Lichenihabitans psoromatis: one gene and its partner. The protein of the gene in region 1 interacts with the protein of each later gene in a pairwise test. Links are inferred from orthologs where the notes say so. Each region holds a gene or a part of one and is shown in the gene's direction. Other genes may lie near its edges.

Region 1 (3,086 bases):
TCTCCGCATAGCCGGAGATGTCGTGAGCGCGCGCGATCTTGCGATCACAATGCAGCGGCTGACCGGTGATCCCTACAAGCTGTTTCGTGCCGGCGGCATCGGGCTGCTGAGCGCGGTCATTACGATAGCCCGGACGCTCACCCCGAAAACCGACACGCCATTCCCAGTGTGGCAGGGAATGCAATATATGCGCGACATGTCGAGCGGTCGCGGCAAACTCGCGTCCCTCGACAATGATCGTTACGGCACGAGGGCCTGGACGCGTGCCGAAGACGTGCTTGCCCCCTTCGCCGCATCAAACCCGGAGCCTCGTCGATGACGGCGGAGCCAAGGCCCCACGCGCGAAACTCCGTTCGCTGCGCTAGGGACGGCGCACAGGATCGACGGCGCCACCTGTCGCCTCAGCGCGCCACGAGATCGGGCGCGCTCGAATGCGGGACCCGGACCGACGCATAGGCCCGGATCGGACCGAACTCCGTCGGCGCGCGGGCGTCGAGATTGATCCGTCCCTCAACGCGGCTATGGGTAAGATCCCGTCCTGTGAGTTTCGATGGCGCGGTGCGAGGGCGCACGATCGTCTCGGCTCGAACGTCGCCTGAAAAACGCAGGCAGGTCGAACTCCCAGGGATCGCGATGCCAAATCCGGCACAATCCTCAAGCGGCAGGATCGCCGAGGCCTTGAGCGGGCTGCGCTCCGCCGCTCCGGCCGTGATGGGGCAGAGCAGAAGCAGAGGCCCGGCTAAGATCATGCGGAACAGGAGTGTCATCGGTCGTCCCTGAGTGTCGCCGACCCTTCTTTAATCCATGCTGCGCCGTCACGATATCTCTTCCGACGAGGTGCGCCTCACGGGCGCCATCGTTGCTTGCGCCTGTGCTCTCGCCTATGGATCAGCCGGCGTCATCGTGGCGCAACAGCCTTTAAGGATCGAATCAATGAGTTTTAGGGTCGCCGTCGTCGGCGCCACCGGCAATGTCGGACGCGAAATTCTCGACATCCTGGCCGAGCGGGCCTTTCCGATCAGCGAGGTCGTGGCGCTCGCGTCCAGCCGTTCGCTCGGAACAGAGGTGTCGTTCGGCGACAAGACCCTGAAATGCAAGGTGCTGGACAATTTCGATTTCTCCAAGACCGACATTTGCCTGATGTCCGCCGGTGGTGAAATCTCCAAGGCCTGGTCGCAGAAAATCGGCCAGCAAGGGTGTGTCGTCATCGACAATTCCTCCGCGTGGCGGATGCATGCCGATGTCCCATTGATCGTGCCGGAGGTGAATGCCGACGCCATCAAGGGGTTCAGCAAGCTCAACATCATCGCCAACCCGAATTGCTCGACCGCGCAACTCGTCGTCGCGCTCAAGCCGCTGCACGACAAGGCCAAGATCAAGCGCGTCGTCGTCGCCACCTACCAGTCCGTTTCTGGCGCCGGCAAGGAAGCGATGGACGAACTCTTCGCGCAGACCCGCGCCGTCTTCGTGTCGGATGCTCTCGAAACCAGGAAGTTCCCGAAGCGCATCGCCTTCAACGTCATTCCGCAAATCGACGTCTTCATGGAAGACGGCTCGACCAAGGAAGAGTGGAAGATGATGGTCGAGACCAAGAAGATCCTCGATCCCAAGATCAAGTTGAGCGCCACCTGTGTCCGCGTGCCGGTGTTCATCGGCCATTCGGAGGCCATCAACATTGAGTTCGAGAACCCGATCTCGGCCGAAGAGGCGCGGGACATTCTGCGCGAAGCACCGGGATGCCTCGTGATCGACAAGCACGAGCCCGGCGGCTACATGACCCCGCACGAGGCGGCCGGCGAGGATGCGACATATATCTCGCGCATCCGCGAAGACCCGACGGTCGAGAACGGCCTTTCGCTCTGGTGCGTCTCCGACAACTTGCGGAAAGGCGCGGCTCTGAATGCCGTGCAGATCGCCGAGGTGCTGGTGAACCGCAAGCTCATCACCCCGAAGCAAGCCAGCGCGGCTTGATCGTTGAGGGCGGCCCCGGCCGCCCTTGCGGACAGGACAGTTTGCCGGTCGGTCTGGTCCGAACGGCGACAATCGCTTCATAGTCGCGGGGGTCTCGATGATCGGACGAATTCTGTTGAGCGGCTGTGCGGTGGCGGTGGTCTTGTCTGCCGCACCGGTCGAGGCGCAGCAGGTCGGACCCACACCCGCGCCATTCATCACGACAGAGGGGCAGGCCACCGCCGAGATCACGCCGGATACGGCAACCGTTTCACTCGGTGTCGTCAGTGATCGGCCGACCGCGACAGCCGCGACAAGCGATGTCGCCAAGGCAGCGCAAGCCATCGTCGACCAGATCACGGCCGATGGGATCGATGCGAAAGACGTGACCACGACCTCGATCGCGTTGACCCCAATTTACCCTGACGACGTCGCGCTGGCGAGATCGACCTCACGCGCACCGCGCTCGTTTCGCGCCTCGACCGATCTCAGCATCACGGTTAAACCAGCGACGCGAGCCGGCGCGATCGTGTCGCATCTGGTCGACAAAGGCGCTAATTCGATCGAGGGGATCGCCTATACGTCGAGCCAGCAGGCCAAGCAGCTCGACGATTTGAAGGCCGATGCGACGCGGGACGCGATGCGGCAAGCGCAAATCTACGTCGGGGCGCTCGGGCTGCGATTGGGGCGAGTTCTCGAGATCGTACCGGGCAACACCTCGGCCGACACGCCGATGATGGCCTCGAAAATGGCGCGCTCGACCATCATGGCGGCTCCTGCGCCCCCAATTCCAGTCGAGCCCGGCGCTCTCACACTGCGGGCGACCGTCAGCGTGCGGTGGGAAATCCTTCAGTAGCGATCAAGCGCCCGCTTCGGCGCGGGCCTTCAGCGCCTTATTCATGTCGCTCAAGCCGCTTTTCACGGCCTGCTCGGTCACAAGACTCGCAAAGGCGGCAAACGGACCACCAAACGTCTGGACCTGCGTGACCGTGCAGCCACCCTCGGTCCGCGCAATCCGCATCACGTGATCGCGATCGAAGAGGCCCGTCGCGATAAAATGGCTCCGCCACATCAGCTCAGCCTCGGGCCTCACCGTGACGATCTCGGCCCGGACCGGTACCGACGGAGCGCCGAGG
Region 2 (3,114 bases), 4.1 Mb from region 1 along the record:
CGCGTCGGCACGATGCGGCTCTCGCCTATCGCCCCATGTCGCTCGGCGAGGTCTTTCCAGCATCGGGTGGTCTCCCGTTGGCTCAGCGACATCCAAACCGGCAAGCCTATCGCTCTATCGAGTTGCAGCGCTGGAAGGCCCGACTCGGGCTGTCGTTCAACATCAAGCCGGCGTTCTGGCCGATCGATATCACCCATGCGGACCGTGCCGTGGTGGCGCTCGTGGCGCTCGGACATGAACCGGAGCCCTTCGTGTCGCGTGCCTTCGTGGCCTTGTGGCAAGAGGATCGAGACCTCGCCGACCATAAGGTCATCGCCGGTCTTCTGGTTGACTGCGGGCACGATGCGGCAGTGGTTTTGGCGCAAGCCGGATCGGCCGCCAGTGGCGAGCAGTATCGCGCCAATGGCAACGAGGCTCTCGCGGTCGGGGTTTTCGGCTCGCCGACCTATATGCTCGATGGCGAACCCTTTTGGGGTCAGGACCGGCTCGAGAGTTTAGACGAGGCCCTGACGAGCGGACGGGCACCGATCCGCCCCTGACGGGGGTCGATCGGGACGCGTCGTGCCGATCAGCAGATCCGGGCGGCAGCGGAGTTTGCAACGGCTGGATAGGCCGACCAGCCGGGGCGCGTCTCGTCGATGCGTCCGGTCGGCAGTCCCTGACGTATTTCGAAAGCTTCGACGCAGCGGATCGCGCAAAAAGACTTTCCCGAGCAGCCACGGCGTTTGAAGCTTCGGCCGGTCAGACGCGTGCCGCACAGGTCGCAATGCTCGATCATGCGGTTCGCCTCGCCCTCGCTGAGATCACTCTGCGCGAAGTGTCGGTGAGAACTGCCTGCGGAATTGTTACGTCGATCCGCGACTCACAGACCTCTGCATCTCCATGGTAAATGTTAAACACGGTCGTGGTTGGCGAAGTCCCGTTCTGTGGACAAGCAGATTTGACCCTGAGCCCGCACCTCCTTATCTCAACGAAACTCTTCATCAAGGTTCGTCATGGCCGTTCTGCCCGTCGTCACTCTGCCCGATTCGAAACTGCGCCAGCCGTCCGCTCTGGTCACCACCGTGGACGCGTCGGTGCGGGCTCTGCTCGATGATATGATCGAGACGATGTACGACGCCCCGGGCATCGGTCTCGCCGCGGTGCAGATCGGCGTGATGCAGCGTCTCGTGGTGATCGATACGGCCAAGGAGGATGAACCGCGTCAGCCGCTGTTCCTGGTCAACCCCGAGATTACATGGCGTTCGGAGGAAACCTCTTCCTACGAAGAGGGCTGCCTATCGATCCCTGACGATTATTACGAAGTGACCCGCCCCGAGCGGGTCCGCGTCACCTCTCTCGATCGCAACGGCGAGCCGCAGCACATCGAGGCGGACGGCATTCTGGCGACGGTCCTCCAGCATGAAATCGATCATCTCGATGGCGTGCTGTTCATCGATCATATTTCCAAATTGAAACGCGATCGCGTCATCAAGAAATTCGAGAAGGCCGCCCGGATCGCGCGGGAAAACGGACGGCCGTTCAACCCGCGCGAGGGAGATCGCCCGGAAGCGCCCGAGCGCACCCCACCCCGCCGCAGCATGAACGCGACCTGAGCCGATGCGCCTGATCTTCATGGGAACACCCGAGTTCGCGGTTCCCACCTTGAGCGAAATCGTCGGTCAGGGGCATGAGGTCGTCGCGGTCTACACACGCGCGCCAGCGCAGGGCGGCCGCGGCATGGATCTGCGTCTTTCGCCCGTCCATGTCATGGCCCAGCGTTTTGGCCTGCCGGTGCTGACGCCGGCCTCGTTGAAGGGCGATGCGGAGGCTGACGTTTTCGCGAGTTTCGGGGCCGATGCCGCCGTCGTGGTGGCTTATGGATTGTTGTTGCCGCAGCGCATTCTCGACGCCCCTGCCCTCGGCTGCTTGAACCTGCACGGATCGATGCTGCCGCGGTGGCGGGGCGCGGCCCCCATCCAGCGCGCCGTGATGGCGGGCGACAGCATGACGGGCGTGATGGTCATGCGGATGGAAGCCGGGCTGGACACAGGCCCGGTCGGCATGGCCGAAACGCTCCCGATCGGGCCCGACATGACGGCCGGCGACCTGCACGACCATATGGCGCCCATCGGAGCAGACCTGATGGGGCGCGCCGTCGGCGCGCTGGGCCGGGGCAGCCTGCAGTTCAAAGCGCAGTCACCCGACGGCGTGACCTATGCGCGCAAGATCGATAAGGCCGAATGCCGCATCGACTGGGACCATCCGGCTCAGGTGGTCCACGACACGATCCGGGGCCTGTCCCCCTTCCCCGGTGCGTTTTTCGAGGCCGATCTCGGCAGCGGCACCGAGCGCGTAAAGGTTTTGCGCGCACGTGTCTCGGACGGGAGCGGCCCGGCCGGCACGCTGATCGCGGGCGGTCTCACGGTCGCCTGCGCCGCAGGAGCCGTGACGCTGCTGCAGGTGCAGCGCGCCGGGAAAGCGCCGCTTGATGCCGACACGTTCCTGCGTGGCACCCGCCTCGCCCCCGGCCTGCGACTCGCACCCTCCAGCCCAAGCTAACGATGCCGCGGTTCAAGCTGACGGTGGAATATGACGGCACCGCCTTCGTCGGTTGGCAGCGGCAAGCCAACGGACCGTCGATCCAGGGTGAGATCGAGCGCGCCGCCGAGGCTTTGTCGGGCGCGCCTGTCATGGTCAAGGGTGCCGGGCGCACCGATGCGGGGGTGCATGCGACCGGGCAGGTCGCACACCTCGATCTCAGCAAAGCCTACCGGAGCGACAGTGTTCGCGACGCGCTCAATGCGCATCTGCGGCCTCACCCGATCTCCGTTCTGAAAGCCGAGGAAGTCGGACCCGACTTCGATGCCCGCTCCTCCGCGACGCGGCGGCACTATCTCTATCGCATCGTCAATCGGCGGCCCCCGCTCGCTCTAAGCCACGATCGCGCTTGGCTGGTAAAGCGGAGGCTCGATGCGGGCGCCATGCACGAAGCCGGGCAAGCGCTCATCGGCCGACACGATTTCACCACTTTCCGCGATGCCGATTGTCAGGCCATCAGCCCCATCCGCACGCTCGATCGTATCGAGGTCAGCCAGGAGGGCGACCGGATCGATATCCGGGTTACGGCTCGCT

What was found.
Region 2: the proteins of EY713_RS01695 (region 1) and def interact in binary tests that used the Escherichia coli proteins (3 or more experiments, as listed by UniProt). The link is inferred for Lichenihabitans psoromatis from one-to-one orthologs.

The regions. Positions count from the first base shown.
Region 1 is NZ_CP036515.1:346,471-349,556, reverse strand. Bases 186-2,952 are described here. They hold EY713_RS01695 (aspartate-semialdehyde dehydrogenase), read left to right. Parts: upstream 186-933; coding sequence 934-1,971; downstream 1,972-2,952. Other genes in these bases: EY713_RS01685 (SRPBCC domain-containing protein), read right to left, coding at 2,810-2,952; EY713_RS01690 (SIMPL domain-containing protein), read left to right, coding at 2,069-2,806; EY713_RS01700 (porin), read right to left, coding at 402-767; EY713_RS01705 (NmrA family NAD(P)-binding protein), read left to right, coding at 186-319. In the rest of the region: more of EY713_RS01705, read left to right, coding at 1-185; more of EY713_RS01685, read right to left, coding at 2,953-3,086.
Region 2 is NZ_CP036515.1:4,403,027-4,406,140, forward strand. Bases 1-2,795 are described here. They hold def (peptide deformylase), read left to right. Parts: upstream 1-995; coding sequence 996-1,595; downstream 1,596-2,795. Other genes in these bases: EY713_RS20580 (2-hydroxychromene-2-carboxylate isomerase), read left to right, coding at 1-539; fmt (methionyl-tRNA formyltransferase), read left to right, coding at 1,600-2,541; truA (tRNA pseudouridine(38-40) synthase TruA), read left to right, coding at 2,544-2,795. Outside these bases: more of truA, read left to right, coding at 2,796-3,114. UniProt on the Escherichia coli protein: Removes the formyl group from the N-terminal Met of newly synthesized proteins. Requires at least a dipeptide for an efficient rate of reaction. N-terminal L-methionine is a prerequisite for activity but the enzyme has broad specificity at other positions.